4 regions of the Streptomyces sp. NBC_01622 genome follow, and region 1 is predicted to be linked to each of the others. Evidence: riboswitches for the same ligand, from Rfam matches in the RefSeq annotation. Region 1 holds a riboswitch; each other region holds the start of a gene.
The links. A riboswitch is a leader RNA that binds a small molecule or an ion and turns the genes downstream of it on or off. The one in region 1 is predicted to bind cyclic di-AMP.
Positions count from the first base shown of each region.

Region 1 (5,120 bases):
CCGTACGGGGTGTCAGCGAGTGCTGCGCTTGCCCCGGTAGAGCACCACGAATCCGGCGACGAGAAGCAGCGCGCCGGCCACGGCGGGCCACAGATTCGCGCCCGTCTCCGCCAGCCCGCCCTGTGCCTGCGGCTGGTTCGGGCCTACGGCGGCGTAGCTCTCCCCACCCGAGGACGAGGCGGGCGGTGTAGCCACCGGGCTGCCCACCTGACCGCCGGCGTTGTCGTCCGAACTCCCCGCCGCGTCCGTCGACTTGGACCCTTCGGTCTTCGTGTCGGCCTTGGGGACCGAGACGGCGGTCGTCAGATCTCCGGGGTCGGTGGTCTGGGTGTCGGTGGGCTCGGGAGCGCTGGTCTCGGTGTCCGGGGCGCTCGTCGCGGGATCGGCGGTGGGCTGGTCGCCGTTGCCGCCGGTCCCTCCGTTGTCGCCATTCCCCGCGTTGCCGCCACTCCCGCCACTCCCGCCGGGCTCGTCGGACGCGGTCGCGGTGGCCGTCGCCGTAGCGGTGTCGGTGGCCGTCGGGGACTCCTGGGGCTCACCGGAACCGCCGCCCGTACCCGAGCCGTTGCCGGAGCCGCCGCCGGAACCCGAACCGCCGCCCGATCCGGGGTCGTTGTCCGTGCCGGCGCCGCACTTCTCGCCGCTGTTGATGCAGGTGACCATGTCGTTCATCAGGCCCTCGTCGAAGACGTTGATGAAGTCGCCGTGGTCGGTGACGGGCTTGTGCTGCTGCTCGGGGAAGGAGTCCACCGCGAACAGCGGGCTCGTCCTGCCGCCGTCCTGGAGGCTCGGCGCGTCGACGGCGTAGACGATCCGCTGCACCAGTTGCGGGATGGCCTTGAAGCCGTCCGGGCAGGCGCCGTCGGCGGCCTCGAAGGCCACATGGGTGCGGTGGTTGGCGCTGTCGATGTTGCGGCCGTCCCAGCAGCTCTGGAACTTGAAGGTGCGCACCACGTCACTGCCGGAAGGGCACAGCGGGTACTTGTCCTTGAGCTGCCGGTCCTCGAACCCGGTGCAGCTCCAGGAGGCGTTGGCGTTGGCGGGGCCGTTGACGAAGGCCTTGGCGTCGCCGGTGATGATGCGCAGGAGGCGCGGCATCGCGACGACCTTGCTCTGCGGGTTGCCCTCGAAGGTCAGGGTGACCTGCTTGGCCGTGACGATCTCACCGGTGTTGCCCTCCGTGCCGCCGCCGGGCTTGTCGGCGTCCCGCTCCTGCTTGCCGTTCTGCAGGCGCAGGACTGGCCAGTAGTAGGTGGACTTGTCGCCCGGGTTCTCGCAGCTCGTGTCGGCGTTCGCGAGGTCCTGGTCGCTGGCGAAGGCGTTGTTGGACTGGTTGCCGATGTAGTCGTGGAAGTGGTGGGCGCCGTTGGTGACGCCGGGGGCGACGATCACGTTGTCGGAGTTGAACAGGCCGTTCTCGTTCACCCCGCAGGCGGTGACGAACGTGCCGCGGGAGGCGCCCGCCTGCTCCTGCCGAGCGTTCACGTTGGGCTGTACGGAGGTGATGTCCGCGTAGTCCGAGGCGACGGGCCCGTTGGTGGACTGCTGCTGGCCCTGCTGCCCCTGGTCTCCGGTGCTGGCACTGGCACTGGCGCTCTGGTCGCCGCCGTTGCCGCCCTGGTCGCCGGTCTCGTTCGTGGGCGCGATCAGGGTGCAGCCGGCGAGGGCGTCGAGTCCCTGGGGGCGGTCCCCGACGCGTGCGATGGCGTCGTCGATCCGTCCGATCGTCGCCGCCCGCTTCTCCTTCAGCGGATTCATGATCGCGTTGTCGGCGAAAGAGGCGTCCTGGCGAATGGACTCCGTCGAGTCCCGGAGTTTCTGGTAGGCCTCGGTTATCTGCTGGTCCAGAAGCGCGAGTTCCTTGTCGACGTCGGTCTTCGCCTCGTCGGGCACCGTCGTCAACTGGGTGCCGATGTCCGGGCAGTCGATCGTCGCGCCTCGCGACGCCGCGTCCGGAGACCCTTGTTGGGCGGAGTCACCGCCCCAACCGCCTTCGGACGCCGACGCGTAGACGTTCGCCGCCACCAGTCCTCCGCCGCCCAGCATCAGGGCGACTGCTGCCATCGTCGCGCGTCGTGCGCCTGTGGGGCGTCTGCGCGTGTTGCGTGCCAAGGAAGTTGCTCCTACACGTATCGGTCGGCCCGGCTCGTCCCGGCATGGAAATCCCCCGACCCAATACGGAGCCCGGTCCCGGTGTGTTCAACCGTCCCAGAAATTCATAGCGACCTCTTATGGATCACCGGCCCCGGCGGGCTCCTGCCCCCTCGACACACCAGGGCGAGGTAAAGGTCACAAATACGTATCGGACATATCGCGCTTCAACCTTCACACGAGGCACACACGTTGGCTAAGTTGACGTTCAGGCCGTACGACCTACTCCGGCGATCGGCGCCGGGCCGCACGGCTTGCGCCGAGTCCGGCGTGTCGCTCGCGGCAGCCGGAGCCGGGGACCCAACCGAACTTGGGGTGAATCGGTCCAACTGCCCTTCAGGGCAAGGACCGTAGGGCAAACCTTCCGTGATCGACGCCCGAACCCGACAGCTAACCCGGTAGGCGCGAAGCGGAAGGAGCAGGTCTGCCATGCCGGCAGAACGACGCACGCGCACCGGAGGCAGTGGCCCCACCGTGGACGACCGACCCAGCCGCGACGAAGTCCAGCGGCGGATCAACTCCCTTTACGACAGGGCCGAGACGGCCACCGGAAACTACAACGCCACACGTGCGATGTCCGGGAAACCGCGCAAGCGTGTCGAGTCCCGCCCCAGCGCGTCACGTCCTTCCGACCCCGCCGTCGAAGCCGTCACCCGGCAACTGTTCGACCGCGCCCGCACCCAACTGGGCCCGACCGTACCGGCGATCCTGCCGCCCGGCAGGACCCCGGCCCGCCCGGCGGAATCCCGCCCCGAGCGGTCCGAACGACGTCCCGAGCCCCAGAGCACCGACCGCGCGCTCGAAGCGCAGCCCGGCCGCGCCGTGGCCGAACTGACCGCGGGGACCACCGCCGCACCGGAGCCCACCGCCCCGCAACTCACGGCCCCCGCACTGGAGTTGACCGCAGCACCCATCGCCGCGCTGCCTCCCGGCGCACAACAGACACCTGTGATGCCGCAGATGTCGCAGACGCAGGTGCCTCAGGCCCAGATGTCGCAGGCGTCGCAGATGTCTCAGATCGCCCAGATCGCACAGATGGCTCAGGCCCAGATGTCGCAGATGCCTCCGGCGACCGTCCTCGACCTGCCGCCGGTACCGCCCGCTTCGGCCGTCGAGGTGCCGCCCGGGAGCGTCATGGCACCACAGCAGTACGCGACCGCCCCGGCACCGGCCTTCGACCCGCTCACCGCGAGCCTGGACCTGCTCCCGGCCATCGGCGCACCGCGCACCGAGACCGCGCCGACGGGCGCCACCTGGCCGCTCCCGGAGACGGCCTGGTCCGCGCCGGAGACCACTTGGTCCACCGGACAGATGCCCATGGTGACCGAGCAACAGACCTGGTCCACCGGACAGATGCCCATGGTGACCGAGCAACAGCCGTGGTCCACCGGCCAGTTCCCCGCAGTGACCGAGCAACAGACCTGGTCGACAGGGCAGATGCCCGCAGTGACCGAGCAACCTGCTTGGTCCACGGGGCAGATGCCTCTGATCCCCCAGGAGCCCCCGGCCCAGCCCGCCTGGCAGCCCGCACCGGAACCGTCCTGGCGCCCGCCGCAGCAGGAGTGGCAGCCGACCGCCCCCGCCCCCGAGGTCTCCTTCGCCGCGGCCCCGTCCGTCGCCCCCGCACTCGCACCCCCCGCCCCTCCGGCCATGGCCCCGGAAGTCACGCTCCCTCCGGCCCCGCCCATGAGCCCGACGCCCGCCAGCGTCACCCCCACCGCACCGGACGCCGGCACCCAGAGCAAGACCGCCACCGCCCTCGCCTTCGCCCGCGCACAGATCGGCAGGCCGTGCCTGTGGGGCGCGGCGGGACCGGACGCGTACGACTGCTCCAGCCTCACCCAGGCCGCCTGGAAGGCGGCGGGCGTCCTGCTCCCGCGCACCGCCCAGGAACAGTCGGGCGCGGGCGCCCTCGTCCCCCTCACGGACATCCGCGCCGGCGACCTGATCTTCTTCTACGACAGCATCGACCACGTCGGTCTCTACACCGGCAACGGCCTGATGATCCACGCGCCGAGCCCCGGCACGCCGATACGCGAGGAGTCGATCTTCTACGCCGGTTCGGCCGCCATCCGGGGCGCCGTACGGCCCGCCTGAGCCGCTCGGGGCCGGGGTTTCCCGGCGCCGGTCGCGTGCACCCCGCTACTCCCGGCGGGCCGCGTCGTTGGTCTGTACGAGTGGTGGAACCCAGGACACGGTCGTAGCGTCGAACGGGAAGACGGACGACGACCGTGTCTCGCCGGGCGGGCCCACCACCGGTGCGGGTGCGGAGCGACGGGTACGAACAGGCGGCCGGGAGCGGACATGTACAAACACACCATGGTCGGACTCGTCACGGTCTGTGCCGCCGCCCTGCTCGCGCCGGCCGTGGACACCTCGTCCGCGGCCCCGGCGACGGTGCGCGCGCAACCGGTCTCCCAGCGGCAGTCCGCGGTCCCCGTGCTGGTCGACTGCCTCTGGCATCCCGAGGTGCGCCCCGCCGACTTCGTGCTCGCCTGCGGTGACGGCAACAGCCGTCTGGCATCGCTGCGTTGGACCAACTGGGACGCCAACTCCGCGACGGCGACGGGCGTCAACTGGGTGAACGACTGCAAACCCTATTGCGCGGCGGGCAAGTTCCACTCGTATCCGGTCGTCGTCCGGCTCGACAACGCGCAGACGTGGAAGCGGCATCCGGGGGTACGGCAGTACGGCCGGATCAGCCTGACCTACACCGACGGAAGGCCGGACAGGTTCGCGCACGTCGTGACCTATCCCCTGTGGAACTGAACCGGGTCACAGCGACAGCTCCACCACCAGCGGCCGGTGGTCCGAGATCGCCGTCCGCGGTGTGTGCGCCGTCCCCACCGCGTCCGCGTCGAGCCCCCTCGCCAGGATGTGGTCGAGCTGGACGCGCGGGCGGTGCGAGGGGTAGGTCGCCCGCCCGGCCGGACCCCGCCAGCTCCGGCGCGCGGTCGCGTTGAGGGCGA
Region 1 is NZ_CP109293.1:530,776-535,895, forward strand. It holds gene OH768_RS02365 (DUF1996 domain-containing protein) at 13-2,064, opposite strand; cyclic di-AMP (ydaO/yuaA leader) riboswitch at 2,399-2,572, shown strand; gene OH768_RS02370 (NlpC/P60 family protein) at 2,581-4,248, shown strand; gene OH768_RS02375 (hypothetical protein) at 4,456-4,920, shown strand; gene OH768_RS02380 (endonuclease/exonuclease/phosphatase family protein) at 4,927-5,120, opposite strand, start outside.

Region 2 (5,120 bases), 1.3 Mb from region 1:
CTACGAAACGGACGGCGACGAGCTGCGGCTCCGCTTCCGCGACGCGGGACTGGCGATCACCCTGCACTACCGGACGCGCGGCGACGTCGTGGAGCGCTGGACGGTCCTCGACAACGACGGGTCCGAGCCGCTGGAGCTGCTGCGCGCCGACTCCGCCACCTGGACGCTGCCCGACCGGGAGGAGTGGCAGCTGTCGCACGTGCACGGACGCTGGGCCGCCGAGTCACGGCTGGTGCGCTCCCCCCTCACCTACGGTGAGAAGGTCATCGGCAGCCGCCGCGGCCACACCGGACACCAGTACCTCCCCTGGGTCGCGCTCGACACCGACGCGACCGAGGAACGCGGTGAGGTCTACGGCTGCGCCCTCGGCTGGTCGGGGTCCTGGCGGATCGCCGTGGCCCAACTCCCGGACGCGCGCGTGCAGATCACCGGCGGCGTCGGGTACGACGAGTCCGGGCTGCTGAGCCTCGCGGCCGGGGAGTCCTTCACGACACCCCTCTTCGCGGCCCTGTGGAGCGACGCCGGCTTCGGCGGCGCCAGCCGCACCTGGCACGACTACCAGCGGACGTACGTCATCCCGGACGCCGACCGGGACCGGCCGGTGCTCTACAACTCCTGGGAGGCCACGCAGTTCGACATCTCCGAGGAGCAGCAGGAGGTGCTCGCGCAGCGTGCGGCGGCGGCCGGCGTCGAGCTGTTCGTGGTCGACGACGGCTGGTTCGGCGCCCGCACCAGCGACCGTGCCGGACTCGGCGACTGGACCCCCAACCCGGACCGCTTCCCCGCCGGCCTCAAGCCGCTCGCCGACCGCGTCCACTCACTGGGCATGCAGTTCGGCATCTGGGTCGAGCCCGAGATGATCAACCCGGACAGCGACCTCTACCGCGCCCACCCGGACTGGGTGCAGTACCAGGAGGGGCGAAAGCGGACGGAGTTCCGCAATCAGCTCGTCCTCAACCTCGCCCGCGAGGACGTCCAGGAGTATCTCTGGGAGCAGCTCGACGGCCTCCTCTCCAGCGCCCCCATCGACTATGTGAAGTGGGACTTCAACCGCTGCTTCACCGACGCGGGCTGGCCCGGCGACGCCTATCCGCAGCGCCTCTGGGTCGACCATGTGCGCGCGTTGTACGCCCTGTTGGACCGGCTGCGGGAGGCCCACCCCGGTGTGGCCTTCGAGTCCTGCTCGGGCGGCGGCGGCCGGATCGACCTCGGCATCCTCAGCCGTACGGACCAGGTGTGGACCTCGGACAACACCGACCCGCTCGACCGGCTCGCCATCCAGCACGGCTTCAGCCAGATCCACCCCGCGCGCGTGATGGCCGCCTGGGTCACCGACAGCCCGAACACCCAGCTCAACGACCGGGTCAGCAGCCTGCGCTTCCGGTTCGTGAGTGCCATGGCCGGGGTGCTCGGCGTGGGCGGCGACCTCTCGGAGTGGACCGAGGAGGAACTAGCCGAGGCCCGCGAGTGGATCGGCCTCTACAAGGAGATCCGGCCGCTCGTGCAGCACGGCGACCTCCACCGGCTGCGCCCGCCGACCGGCGGACTGAGCGCCGTGCAGTACACGCGCGGCGACGAGAGCGTCGTCCTCGCCCTGCTCCAGGCGCAGCACTACGGCGAGCCGGTACCGGCGCTCCGGCTGCGCGGACTCGACCCGGCGGCGTCGTACGAATGCCTCGAAACGGGCGAAGTCCACCGAGGCGCTGTCCTGTTGCACCACGGGCTGCGGACCGGGCTGCGGGGTGACCTCGATGCGACGGTTCTCCGGCTGCGTCGCATCTGAGCCTTCTGTCCGAATTGCAGCCTTCGTTACAACTCGCTCTGGAATAAGGGAAGCTGAGGGGTTGTACGTGAGCAGCGTCATATCCGTGACCGTACGTCGCTCGTCATGTTCACGTAATTGACATGCTTTTCCAGGGGAATTGAGGGCGAAGTCGGGTGGGAATTCACGCAGGGTGACTGTGAATTCCCACAGGAGATCACAAGAAACACAAAACCGTGGAACCTCCTGCTTGTCCCTTTGCGTCTTCCTCGCTTACGTTCGCCACCAATCCGGACGGACGCCCAATCCTGCCGCCGACCGGACTCCGCACACACCCACCCGTATGCGGCAGGAGCGGGGGACCCACAGGTAGGACGCCTGTTCCGGTCTCCGGAACGGGCTTGGGGTAAAGCCGCGCCCAGCGCGCGGCCGGGCATCTCCAGCCCGCACCCGACAGCTCACCCCGCAGGCGCCGGAGAGGAATTCGTCATGCCCGCGAAGGGTAAGCACCGCCGTCCCAAGTCCCAGCGCCTCACCCGCTCGATAGCCCTAGCCGGAACCGGCGGTGCCGCGCTCGCCCTTCCGCTCATGGGGGCCACCGGCGCCCATGCGGCCACTTCGACTTCCGCTCCGGAAAAGGCCGTTCAATCGGTTCCGGCAACTGAGAAGACGGTGACGCAGAAGGCGGCGACCGCCAAGACCGAAGGCGTCAAGACGTATTCGGTGAAGGCGGGCGACTGGCTCGCGAAGATCGCCGAGGACCAGGACGTCACCGGCGGTTGGAAGAAGATCTACCAGGACAACCGCGAGGCCATCGGCGCCGACCCCTCGCTGATCCACCCGGGCCTCAAGCTCTCCCTCGGCAAGAAGGCCACGACGAGCACGAGCACGGACACCGGGGCGAGCACGGCCAAGTCGTCCGGCACTTCGTCCACTTCGTCCTCCTCTTCGAAGAAGACGACCGCCACCCAGAGCGCCGACACCACCAGCACCTCCAGCGGCTACACCCTCCCCGTGACCGGCGGCACCATCGGTACCGGCTACCACGTCGCGGGCAGCATGTGGTCCAGCGGCTATCACACGGGCGTCGACTTCGTCGTCCCGACCGGCACCACCGTCAAGGCGGTCGCCGCAGGTACGGTCGTCTCGGCGGCCTACGACGGCGCCTACGGCAACGAGGTCGTCATCCGGCATGCGGACGGCGAGTACTCGCAGTACGCCCACATGTCGCAGCTGTCCGTCTCGGCCGGCCAGACCGTGACCGAGGGTCAGCAGATCGGCCTTTCCGGCGCGACCGGCAATGTGACCGGCCCGCACCTGCACTTCGAGATCCGGACCACTCCGTACTACGGCTCGGACGTGGACCCGGTCGCCTACCTCCGCTCGCACGGCGTCACCGTCGGCTGACATCAGGGCCCGGTGCAGGGCAGTTCCCGGGGTCAACGCCCCTGACCAGGGGCTTATTCCGACTTTGGACAACCCTTTACAAGTGGCTTATCTCACCGTCCGTCAACCCCATATTACGATCGCGTAGGTCACACACCAGGGTGAACTATGGTTGCCGTGGCTAACGATTCGAAGAGTGGCAACAGATCAGTGATCGGGTCGTACGTGGCGGTGGGGGACAGCTTCACCGAGGGCGTCGGCGACCCCGGGCCCGACGGGGCGATGGTCGGCTGGGCCGACCGGTTCGCGGTACTGCTCGCGGACCGGCGGCCCGAGGGCGACTTCGAGTACACCAACCTCGCCGTGCGCGGGAAACTGCTCGACCAGATCGTGGCCGACCAGCTCACCCGGGCCAAGGAGATCGGCCCCGACCTGGTCTCCTTCTGCGCGGGCGGCAACGACATCATCCGTCCCGGCACCGACCCCGACGAGGTGGCCGAGCGCTTCGAACGCGCGGTCGCCGACCTCACCTCCGCCGTCGGCACCGTCCTGGTGACGACCGGCTTCGACACCCGTGGTGTGCCGGTGCTCAAGCATCTGCGCGGCAAGATCGCCACCTACAACGGGCATGTGCGTGCCATCGCCGACCGCTACGGCTGCCCGGTGCTCGACCTGTGGTCTCTGAAGACGGTCCAGGACCGCCGGGCCTGGGACGGCGACCGGCTCCACCTCTCTCCCGAGGGCCACACGCGCGTGGCGCTCCGCGCCGGTCAGGTCCTCGGCGTCGAGGTCCCGGCCGACCCGGACCAGCCCTGGCCGCCGCTTCCGCCGCGCGGCACGCTCGACATCCGCCGCGACGACGTGCACTGGGCGCGCGAGTACCTGGTGCCGTGGATCGGACGCCGACTGCGCGGCGAGTCCTCGGGCGACCACGTGGAGGCCAAGGGCGCGCTGTCGCCCGACGACATCAAGATGCGGATCGAGTCGGTCGCTTGACGGAACGACGGGAGCGACGCGCCGAGGAGGACGTGCCCGGGGTGTGAGAGCGACCGCGGGCCGTTCCCCGATGCCGGAGAACTCCGTCCGGTACCGCCCGTTTCAGGGAGCGGTCAACGCCGCCCGCTCCAGGCCGAGTTCCCGCGCGAGCGCCTCGTCGACCCACTCCAGGGCCCGCGTCCGCGACACCGCGCCCGCGTACGCCGTCATCTGTACGGCCAGACCGTCCAGGAGAGCCGTGAGGCGCAGGGCCGCGGCGTTCGGGTCCGCGCAGTGGAACTCGCCCGCGATCACCCCCTCGGCGACGACCTCCGCGAGCGCCTGCTTCCACTGCCGGTCGAGATCGCGCGTGACCTCCAGCAGGGCGGGTTCGCGCAGCGCCGCCGCCCAGCCCTCGATCCACAGCCGCCACCCCTTGGCCTGCCCGGTCGGCGCGTACCAGCGCACCGCCGCACGCAGCCGGCGCAGCGCGGTCGTCCGCCGGCCGAGCAGCTTGCGCAGATGCGCGAGATCGTCCTCGGCGGCATGAGCGAACGCGGCGGCGACCAGCTTCTCCTTGGTCGAGAAGTGATAGAGCACCAGCGCGTTGCTCACCCCGAGCGCCGAGGCCACATCGGCGATCCTGACCGCCGCCACACCCCGCGCCTCGATCTGCTCGACCGCGGCCCGCAGCAACTCCGCACGCCGCTCCGCCACACCCAACCGCACTCTCGCCACCCGGCCACCTTATTCCGTGGCCCGCGAAGCTGTTGCCCCGTGCCTCACCGGTACCAGCCGAACCGCTCCGCGATGACCGGCAGCCGGTCGGCGACGATGGCGTGCGCGGCGGCGCGCGGTGTCGTGCCGTCGGCCTCCGCGCGGGCCAGCATCAGCTCGATCAGGGCGCGCATCGAACGCCGGGTGTGGGCGAACGCCTCGTCCGCGTCCGCACCGATGTCGCCGAACAGGGTCCACCACCACCAGGCGTTCGTCCCGG
Region 2 is NZ_CP109293.1:1,823,812-1,828,931, reverse strand. It holds gene OH768_RS08460 (alpha-galactosidase) at 1-1,783, shown strand, start outside; cyclic di-AMP (ydaO/yuaA leader) riboswitch at 2,085-2,247, shown strand; gene OH768_RS08455 (peptidoglycan DD-metalloendopeptidase family protein) at 2,252-3,169, shown strand; gene OH768_RS08450 (SGNH/GDSL hydrolase family protein) at 3,359-4,144, shown strand; gene OH768_RS08445 (TetR/AcrR family transcriptional regulator) at 4,247-4,861, opposite strand; gene OH768_RS08440 (Glu/Leu/Phe/Val dehydrogenase dimerization domain-containing protein) at 4,906-5,120, opposite strand, start outside.
Region 2: linked by a shared signal. The riboswitch ahead of OH768_RS08455 (peptidoglycan DD-metalloendopeptidase family protein) and the one ahead of OH768_RS02370 (NlpC/P60 family protein) in region 1 are both predicted to bind cyclic di-AMP.

Region 3 (5,120 bases), 4.2 Mb from region 1:
GGCTAAGGATTGACCCGGTGGGCTCCTGGCGTGGTCAGCCCGTTACCGGTCTCAGCCCTTGAAGCGCGGGAAGGCGCTGCGGCCCGCGTACTCCGCCGCGTCGTCGAGGATCTCCTCGATGCGGAGCAGCTGGTTGTACTTGGCGACGCGGTCCGAGCGGGCCGGGGCGCCGGTCTTGATCTGGCCGCAGTTCACCGCGACGGCGAGGTCGGCGATGGTGGTGTCCTCGGTCTCGCCGGAGCGGTGGGACATCATGCACTTGAAGCCGTTGCGCTGGGCCATCTCGACGGCGTCCAGGGTCTCGGTCAGCGAGCCGATCTGGTTCACCTTGACGAGCAGGGCGTTGGCGGTGCCCTCCTCGATGCCGCGGGCGAGACGCTCGGGGTTGGTGACGAAGAGGTCGTCGCCGACGATCTGGACCTTGTCGCCGATGCGGTCGGTGATGACCTTCCAGCCGGCCCAGTCGTCCTCGTACAGCGGGTCCTCGATGGAGACGAGCGGGTACGCGGAGACGAGCTCCTCGTAGTACTCGGTCATCTCGGCGGCCGAGCGGGACTTGCCCTCGAACTCGTACTTGCCGTCCTTGTAGAACTCGGACGCGGCGACGTCGAGCGCCAGCCCGATCTGCTCGCCGGGGATGTAACCGGCCTGCTTGATGGCCTCGATGATGAGGTCGAGGGCGGCGCGGTTGGACTCCAGGTTCGGGGCAAAGCCGCCCTCGTCGCCGAGGCCGGTGGACAGGCCCTTGGTCTTCAGCACCTTCTTGAGGGTGTGGTAGACCTCGGCGCCCCAGCGCAGCGCCTCGGAGAAGGACTCCGCGCCGATCGGGGCGATCATGAACTCCTGGATGTCCACGTTCGAGTCGGCGTGCGAGCCGCCGTTGAGGATGTTCATCATCGGAACGGGCAGCAGGTGCGCGTTCGGGCCGCCCAGGTAGCGGAAGAGGGGCAGGTCGCTGGCCTCGGACGCGGCGTGCGCCACGGCGAGGGAGACGCCGAGGATGGCGTTGGCGCCGAGCGAGCCCTTGTTGTCGGTGGCGTCCAGGTCGAACATCGCCTGGTCGATCAGGCGCTGCTCGGTGGCGTCGTAGCCGACGAGCTCCGGGCCGATCTGCTCGATGACGGCGAGAACGGCCTTCTCGACACCCTTGCCGCCGTAGCGGTTGGGGTCACCGTCACGCAGCTCGATGGCCTCGAAGGCACCCGTGGAGGCGCCGGACGGAACGGCGGCACGACCCGTGCTGCCGTCGTCGAGGCCGACCTCGACCTCGACCGTGGGGTTGCCTCGGGAGTCCAGGATTTCCCGGGCTACGACGACGTCGATGGACGGCACGAGCATCTCCTTCTTGGGGTCTGACGCGGCTACGGCAACACCGCAGCGGCTCTGCGAGACGAGCCTAACCGGCTCGGGGCGATTGGCCATCCGGTCGGCCGCCTGATGGACAGAACCGAGAGTAAATTGTTTCCGAACGGAACAAAAAGGTTCCCTGAAGCGGAAACAAAAAAGCCCCGCCCCGGTGCGTACGGGGGAACACGCACCGGAGCGGGGAGCCCGTGGGGGACGGGGGTGACCCTCACGAGGTCTCCATGATGGAGTCCACGGTTGTGAGGGCGCTGTGGTTCAGCTGAGAGGCCTGTATGTCACTTCAGGTGAAGCTGCTGGCCCGGGTAGATGAAGTCGGCGTCGTCGATGATGCTCTTGTTCAGCTTGAACAGCTGCTGCCAGCCGCCCTTGACCTTGTGCTTCTCGGCGATGGAGCTGAGGGTGTCGCCCTTGACGACCTTGTACTCGCCGTCACCCTTCTTGACCTTCTTGCCGGTCGGGGTGGAGACGGTCTTCTTGGCGGCCGGGCGCTCGGCGGAGCGGGAGGCGGTCGTGCTGGACGTGGAGCGCTCGGTGGTGCTCTTGGAGGAGCTGTTCGAGCTGCTCGACGAGCTGGAGCTGCCGCCGGAGTAGGTGGCGCTCGACAGGCCGGTGCCGCAGACGGGCCAGGCGCCCTTGCCCTGGGAGGCGAGAACCTTCTCCGCCACGGCTATCTGCTGGGACTTGGAGGCCTGGTTCGCGGTGGAGGCGTAGGCGGTGCCGCCGTACGCGGCCCACGTCGAGGCGGAGAACTGCAGGCCGCCGTAGTAGCCGTTGCCGGTGTTGATGGACCAGTTGCCGCCGGACTCGCACTGGGCGACGGTGTCCCACTCCGAGGCGGTGGCGGCGGAGGCGTTGCCGGCCGCCATGAGCGGGGCGGCGATGGCGACGCCGGTCACGCCGGCGAGCGTGGCGACGCGGGTGGCCTTGGACGGACGGCGGTGCTTGCCCTTGCTGGAAAACAGCATGGAAAATCCCAATCCCCTCACCGACGCCTGCGAGGTGAGCTGTCGGGTTCGGGCCGTGTGAGTTGCCCGGCCGCGCACCTCACGGTGCGCGACTTAACCCCAAGCCGGTTCCGGTCGTCTCTCAACTCCCGGGCCCGGCACTTACCTTGGGTCCCCCGCTCCTGCCTACGGCGCTTGACGCGACGAATGTTCCCGGAGGCCGCTGGCAGGACTCGGCGTGTGCGGCAGCCGGGGCTCGTGGTGACGAGCGGCCTTGACCGTAGACAGGGAAACCACGGAATTTCAAAGACGATCAGGGCTTCTGAGACTCATCCCACACTTTCACCAAAGCGGACATTCGGCGCGAAGTATGACGTGAACTCCCGCTGTTTTGCTGCTACTTTCCGCCCGTTTCAGCACTGACGTCCAAGGTCTGACCGGCGACAATCGCGGTCGGATCGGCGCCTATCACCTTTTTGTTCTCGGCATAGAGCGCGCGCCATCCGCCGCCGAAGTCAAGGGAGTCGGCGATCGACGCGAGGGAGTCGCCGGCGCGGACGGTGTAGGTCTGCGGCACCGCACCCTCCTCGGCACTCGCTCCGCGGTGCTTGCCGGTGGTCTGCTGCTCGACCCCTTGGTCGGCGGCGCCGTCGAGCGCGCCGGTGTCGACGAGGCTCCACTTACCCACCGCCTGCTCCGAATTGTCCGATTCATCGAGTTTCGGAGATGCGGTGGTCGAGCTGTCGTCCGCCGAAGGGGTGGTGGACTTGTCGGACTTAGTGGGATTGTCCGTTGCGGAGGGAGTGGGGCTCTGCGAGTCGCTGCCGGACGAGTCGGAGGGAGTCGGTTCCGTGTTGCCGGAGTCGGACAGCCCGAACGATCCGGAGGCACCGGAAGAGTCGGAGGAGTCCGAAGAACCCGAGGAGCCTGACGAGCTGGTCGACGGCGAGTCGCTCGCGACGCCGGTGTCGACGTTCGCCGAGCCCGAGGTCGCGGTGAGGCCGGAGAGCAGCGCGCAGGTGATCCACGCGGAGGTGCCCTTGGCGTCGAGGATCTTCTCGGCGACGGCTATCTGCTGGGAACGGCTGGCGAGGTCGGCGGTCGGGGCGTAGTCCTCGCCGCCGTACTTGTTCCAGTCGTCCTGGGTTATCTGGAGCCCGCCGTAGTGGCCGTTGCCGCTGTTCTCGCTCCAGGAGCCGCCGGTCTCGCATTCGGCCACCTTGTCCCAGGTGGTGCCGTCGGCGGCGTTCGCGGCGGCGGCGCCGAGGAGGGGGATGGCGATGGCGGAGCCGGTCACGCCGGCCGCGACGAGGATTGCCGGAGCCTGACGGGGGCGACGGTGACGACCGTTCCCGGAGAGCATGCGGAGGCCTTTCGCGTGACGACTGGGAGAGCACGCGGCGGGTGCTGCGGGGCGCCGCGCTGGTACGTGAACGTAGCCGCAGTCGATCACTTGTCACAAGTTAATGCCACGTAGATCACGTGAAGATCACAGAGTTGAGGAACTGTCATCTTCGGGTTTACAGGGCGAGATGGCCTGTTCGGTCGGGTTCGGTCCGGGATTACGGGGTTGGTGTGCCCTCCCGTGGGGTGAACTCCACAGGCAGGGTGCGCAGTCCGCGCATGATGAGGCCACCGCGCCAGCGCAAGTCGGCCGGATCCGCCGCGAGTTGGAGGTCGGGCAGGCGGGTGAGGAGGGTGGCGAGCGCGGTCTGCCCCTCCAGGCGGGCGAGCGGGGCGCCGAGGCAGTAGTGGATGCCGTGGCCGTAACCGAGGTGTTGATTGTCACGCCGTCCGAGATCGAGGACATCGGGATCGGCGAACCGTTCCGGATCGCGGTCCGCGGCGGCCAGTACGACGAGTACGGGGTCGCCGGCCGCGATGTCCTGCCCGCCGAGGGTGAGGGGGCGGGTGGCGAAGCGCCAGGTCGCCAGCTCCACCGGGCCGTCGTAGCGCAGGAGTTCCTCGACGCCGGTTTCGAGGAGGTCGTGTTCACCGGCGGCCAGGGACTTCTCCAGGCGGACGCGCTGCTCGGGGTGGGTGAGGAGGGCGTACGTACCGTTGCCGATGAGGTTGACGGTCGTCTCGAAGCCGGCGAAGAGCAGGATGAAGGCCATCGCCGCGGCTTCGTTCTCGGTGAGGTGCTCGCCTTGGTCGGAGGCGCGGATGAGGGCGGAGATGAGGTCTTCGCCGGGGAGTGGATCCGGGCTGTCGGAAAGGGCCGCGCGCTTGCGGTGGATGAGGTCGGCGAGATAGCCGCGCATCTTCTTCACGGACCGCGCGACGCCACCCCTCGGTCCGCCCCCGTGCCGGATCATCATGCCCGCCCAGTCCCGGAAGTCGTCCTGGTCCTCGCGGGGGACGCCGAGCAGGTCGCAGATGGCGTAGATGGGGAGCGGGAAGGCGAAGTCGTGGATGAGGTCGGCGGAGCCGCTCCCCGCGAACTGGTCGATGAGATGGTCCGTCAACTCCTGCACCCGGGGTGCGAATTCGGCCACCCGGCGGGGTGTGAACGCCTTGCTGACCAACCGTCGGAGCCGGGTGTGGTCCGGCGGGTCGATGTTGAGGAGATGCGTCATCAACTCGGCCTTGCGCTCGCCCGGGATACCGGTCTTGCCCTTGGCGTGGGCCGGTTCGTCGTGATGCGCGGGGTTCTTGGACAGCCGCGGGTCGGCGAGCGCCTGCTTGGCATCGACGTACCGGGTGACCAGCCAGGCCTCCACACCGCTGGGGAGCCGTGTCTTGTGCACGGGGGCGTGCTCACGGAGCCAGGCGTAGGCGGGGTAGGGGTTGGTGGCGAACTCCCAGGTG
Region 3 is NZ_CP109293.1:4,687,856-4,692,975, forward strand. It holds gene eno (phosphopyruvate hydratase) at 52-1,338, opposite strand; gene OH768_RS21055 (transglycosylase family protein) at 1,641-2,330, opposite strand; cyclic di-AMP (ydaO/yuaA leader) riboswitch at 2,340-2,513, opposite strand; gene OH768_RS21060 (transglycosylase family protein) at 2,707-3,672, opposite strand; gene OH768_RS21065 (cytochrome P450) at 3,872-5,120, opposite strand, start outside.
Region 3: linked by a shared signal. The riboswitch ahead of OH768_RS21055 (transglycosylase family protein) and the one ahead of OH768_RS02370 (NlpC/P60 family protein) in region 1 are both predicted to bind cyclic di-AMP.

Region 4 (5,120 bases), 4.9 Mb from region 1:
GTCGACCCCGGCCCCTGGCGCAACCTGCTGTTCTCCTTCGCCTGGGGCGCCTGCGCCGCCGCGCTGATAGCGATCGTCGCCAACAGCTTCGCCACCAGATGGATAGCGACCGCGACCGCCGACCCGACCAGCGCGGACACCCTCGGCGCGACGGTGATAGCCCCGATCGTGGAGGAGTCGGCGAAGGCGGCGGCCGTCCTGCTCGTCTTCCTGTTCCGCAGACGGGACTTCACCGGGATCGTCGACGGGGTGGTGATAGCCGGGGTCACCGCCACCGGCTTCGCGTTCACCGAGAACATCCTCTACCTCGGCACCGCCTTCGGCACCGACCAGCTCACCGGCGACCGCGGCTTCACCTCCGTCACCGCGGCGACCTTCTTCGTACGCATCGTCATGTCCCCGTTCGCGCACCCCCTGTTCACCGTCCTCACCGGCATCGGCTTCGGCATCGCCGCGCTCTCCCCCGACCGGCAGCACGTCCGGCGCGTCCTGGTACCGCTGACCGGACTGCTCCTCGCGATGGGCATGCACGCGGTCTGGAACGGCTCCTCGACGTTCGGCCAGTACGGCTTCTTCGAGGTCTACGGCCTGTTCATGGTGCCCGCGCTCGGCCTGCTGACCTGGCTCGCGGTCTGGACCCGGCAGCGCGAACTGCGCGCCGTGCGCGAGGAGTTGCCCGTGTACGTCCTCGCGGGCTGGCTGACCCCCGTCGAACCGTTCGTGCTCGGCTCGATGAGGGCCCGCAGGCTGGCCCGCGACTACGCCGGCCACCACCTGGGCCGTCCCGCGGCCCGCTCGGTGGCCCGCTACGAGGCCTGCGCGACCTCCCTGGCGTTCCTGCGCCACCGGGCCGCGCGGGGCCGCGCCGGCGCCGACTTCGCCGTACGGGAAAGGGAGTTGCTGCACGAGCTGTGGCAGCGGCGGGAGGTGGCGCGGCCCGCGCTGGAGTACGCGGCGCGGCGGATCGCGCCACCGGTGCCGGTGGTGGTGCCGCCGTGGCCGGTGTACGGGGTGTACGGGAACACGGCCGCGCCGTATGTCGCGTACAACCCGTACCGGTCCTGACGACCCTCAGGCGGAGGCCTGTGTCAGCTGCTCGATCTCGGCGTCCGCGAGGGCCAGTTCGGCCACGGCGAGCAGGTCGGGCAGCTGCTCGACGCTCCTGGCGGAGGCGATCGGTGCGGCGACCGTGGGCTGGGCGGCGAGCCAGGCGAGGGCGACCGTCGCGACCGAGGCGTCGTGGGCCTGGGCGATCTCGTCCAGGGCGGTCAGCACCTTCTGGCCGCGCTCCGATTCGAGGTACTGCGCGGCGCGCCCGGCCCGCGGGCTGTCCACGGCCGTACCGGGCCGGTACTTGCCTGTGAGGAAGCCGGCCGCGAGGGCGAAGTAGGGGAGCGCGGCCAGGCCGTTGCGCTCGGCCACGTCCCGCAGTTCGCCCTCGTAGGTGTCGCGGGAGACGAGGTTGTAGTGCGGCTGGATCGCGACGTAGCGGGCCAGGCCCTCGCGGTCGGAGAAGTCGAGGGAGGCCTGAAGGCGCTCGGGCGAGATGTTGGAGGCGGCGATGTGCCGCACCTTGCCCGCCTTCACCAGCTCGTCCAGCGCGCCGATGATCTCCTCGACCGGCACCTCGACCTGGTCGAAGTGGGTGTAGTAGAGGTCGATGTGGTCGGTGTCCAGGCGGCGCAGGGAGGCGTCGGCGGCGACCCTGATGTTGGCGGCGGACAGGCCCGGGAAGTCGGGGTGCTGGCTGACCTTGGTGGCGATGACGACGTCGGAGCGGTTGCCGCGGGCCTTGACCCACTTGCCGATGACGGTCTCGGACTCGCCGCCCTGGTTGCCCGGGGCGAACGCCGAGTAGGAGTCGGCGGTGTCGACGAAGTTGCCGCCCGCGGCGGCATAGGCGTCGAGCACGGCGAAGGAGGTCGCCTCGTCGGCGGTCCAGCCGAACACGTTGCCGCCGAGGTTGAGCGGGAAGATCTCGAGGTCGGACCGGCCCAGCTTGCGAAGAGAAGTCATGCTCTACGCCAACAGCCGGACCGGAACCGGATATTCCAGCGGGTTCCCCAGGGGCCTCAGGGGTTGAGGCCCTTGCTGCGCAGCCAGGGTGCCGGGTCGCTGGCGGTGGCCGCGCCGTTGATGTGTACCTCAAGGTGGAGGTGCGGCCCGGTCACGTTGCCGGTGGCGCCCACGCGGCCGATGACGTCACCGGTGGCGACCTTCTGGCCGACGCTGACGTTGATCGAGGACTGGTGGCAGAACCACAGCTCGGTGCCGTCGTCGAGGGTGATGATCGTGCGGTAGCCGTAGGACCCGGCCCAGCCGGCCTCGGTGACCGTGCCGCTGTGGATGGCCTTGATCAGCGTGCCGGTGGGCGCGGCGAAGTCGAGTCCGGTGTGGTAGCCGGAGGACCACATGGAACCGGCCTGGCCGAAGGTGCCGGTGATCGTGTACGAGGCGACCGGCAGCGTGTACTGCTTGGCCAGCGCGGCGAGCTTCGCGGCCTCGGCCTTCTTCTTGGCGGCGGCCTCCGTGGCCTTCTTGGCGTCCGCGGCCCTCTGCGCGGCGTCCTTCTCGGCCTTCGCGGCGGCGGCGTCGACCTGCTTGGCGACGGCTGCCTCGGCGGCGGCCTGGGACTTGCCGTCGACTTGGAGCTGCTGCAGCTCGGCCTGCTCCATGATCCGGTTGCGCAGCAGTTCGCCCGCGTCCGAGGTGCCCTTGGCGGTCTCGGTGGTGGTCACGCCGACGCTGCTGAGCGCGGTCGCGGAACCCTTGGGGGTGCTGGCGGAGTCGTCCAGCAGATGGCCCACGGAGGGCAGGTCGGGCAGGGAGATCGAGACGGGCGGCTTGCCGGTGTTGGCGCTGGCCATCCCGCCGGCGCTCACGGCGGCTATGACACCGACGCCCAGGACGGTGGAGCTGCGGGCGAATCCCCCGCCACCACGCTGCTTGGCGACACGGTGCTTGCCGCGGTTGGGAGGAACGGACTCCGCGCTGGGGTTCCACTCCTCCCAGGGGCCCTCGTCGGGGCGGAACCCGCCGTAGACGAACGGGGCTTCTGGGGCAGCCTGGTTGGACGCCACGTGGGCGTGCTCCTTTCCTTCCTTCTCGCCTACCGGGTTAGCTGACGGGTTCGGAGCAGGAAGGTCTCCTACGCGCGTAAACCGGTCGTGTTCCCACGACTGTCGACGTGCGATTCACCCCAAGTGGTGGTTCCCCGGTTCCCTTGCGGGATTCGGCGCGTGCGCACGGAGCTGTCTCTTGTGACGGCTGGGACGACCGTGCTGCGTTATCGAACGTTAATAGACACGGGCGCCCGTTTCCAAGCCCGTTCGCTTGATCATTAACCTTTCCTTGCTGGACGAAGAGCCCATGACCGGCGAAAAACGGGTGAGTTGACCTGTCATGGACGGCGTACGGCGATCATCGCCATGTCGTCCGTCATCCCGCCCCCGGCATACCGGCGCACCTCCTTGGCCAGGATGCCGAGCAGCGCTTCGGGGCTGCGGAGGGTCCGCCCGGACAGCCGCTCCCCGGGGTCGTAGAACACGCCGTGGCAGTCGCGGGCCTCGGACAGGCCGTCGGTGTAGAGGAGCAGTGTGGCGCCGCCGGGGAACGCGAACTCCTCGGCCCGGTCGGGCCAGAACCCCAACTCCCCTATTCCCAGCGGCAGTGCGGGCTCCTTGACGAGCAGGGTGTCCACGGTGCCGTCCGCGTGCAGGAGCAGCGGCGGCGGGTGACCGCGGTCGACGATCCGTACGACGCCGTCGCCGTGCGGGAGTTCGGCGAGGACGGCCGTGGTGAACCCCTCGAACGCGTCGAGCCCGTCGCGCCGGGTGCCCTCGCGCGCCAGCGCCCGCTCCAGCCGCTGTGCGACCGCCTCCAGTGTGGCCTCCTGCTCGGCGGCCTCCCGGAACGCCCCGATCACCACGGCTACGGCGGCGACCGCGCCCATGCCCTTCCCGCGTACGTCGCCGACGACCAGCCGTACGCCGTGCGGAGTGTCCTGCACGGCGTACAGGTCGCCGCCGATGAACGCGCCCTCCTGCGCCGCCTCGTACCGTGCCGCGATCTCGAACCCGCCGATCCGCTCGGCCGGTTCGGGCAGTACGGCGCGCTGGGCGGCCTCGGCGATCTCGCGCACGGAGGCGAGCTGTTCGCTGCTGCGGCGGACGAGGGCGTTGATGAGGACGGCCAGGACGGCGACCGTCGCCACGGTGGCCACCTCGGTGACCGCGTCGATGCGCAGGAGGATGCCGAGCCTGAGGTGGATCGCGAGGACGACGGCGAGCGAGGCGAGCCCGGTGAGCACGGTGCCGCGCCGGGAGTAGAGCGGGGCGGCGACGAGCGGGGCGGCGGTCAAGAACGGGGCCGCGGTGAAGTCCCGCGGGGTGAGGTAGTCGTAGAACGCCCCGACGATCAGCAGTAGCGCGGGCAGTCGGCGGACAAGGGCGAGGACGCGGGGGATCCGCCGTCCCTCGTCGGGGCCGAGGCCGGGGTCGGGCACGGGGTCGCCGGGCAGGCGCCCGCCGGCTCGCACATACGGACCCTCCTCCTCCACGCGTCCAGTTTTTCCTGGCCCGGGGAGGGCGGCGAGCGGGGTGGGCCGACCGGGGCGGGACAAAAAAAGGAAGGGCCGGGGAAACACCAAGGGCCGGAATCCATGTTCTGGATTCCGGCCCTTGGCCTTGAGTAGCGGGGACAGGATTTGAACCTGCGACCTCTGGGTTATGAGCCCAGCGAGCTACCGAGCTGCTCCACCCCGCGCCGTTGTGTTCCCAACTATACGCCATCCGCGGGGTCCGATGTCACACACGTTTCAGTCGGCCGGGTTACCGGCGTGCGTGAGGGTCTCTCAGGAGACGAAGAGGTCGTCGCTGTCGGCCGGCCGGGTCGTCTCGGTGAGTTTGTGCGCGGCGGGCACCTTCATGCCGAGCCGGTCCTCCAGGTGGTTGAGGGGGACCTCCAGGTCCGGCCCCATGTTCCGGTCGACCTTGCCGCCGCAGAGCCAGGCCGGCGCGGCCTCGCCCAGCTGGTAGCGGGCGTGGAAGTCGAGGGCGGCGAGCCGGTCCTTGACGTCCTTGTAGAGGTCGACGCCCTGGTGCCAGGCGGTCTCGGCGATG
Region 4 is NZ_CP109293.1:5,406,546-5,411,665, forward strand. It holds gene OH768_RS24570 (PrsW family glutamic-type intramembrane protease) at 1-1,065, shown strand, start outside; gene OH768_RS24575 (aldo/keto reductase) at 1,072-2,016, opposite strand; gene OH768_RS24580 (M23 family metallopeptidase) at 2,073-3,080, opposite strand; cyclic di-AMP (ydaO/yuaA leader) riboswitch at 3,092-3,248, opposite strand; gene OH768_RS24585 (PP2C family protein-serine/threonine phosphatase) at 3,401-4,558, opposite strand; tRNA gene OH768_RS24590 (tRNA-Met) at 4,691-4,764, opposite strand; gene OH768_RS24595 (alginate lyase family protein) at 4,853-5,120, opposite strand, start outside.
Region 4: linked by a shared signal. The riboswitch ahead of OH768_RS24580 (M23 family metallopeptidase) and the one ahead of OH768_RS02370 (NlpC/P60 family protein) in region 1 are both predicted to bind cyclic di-AMP.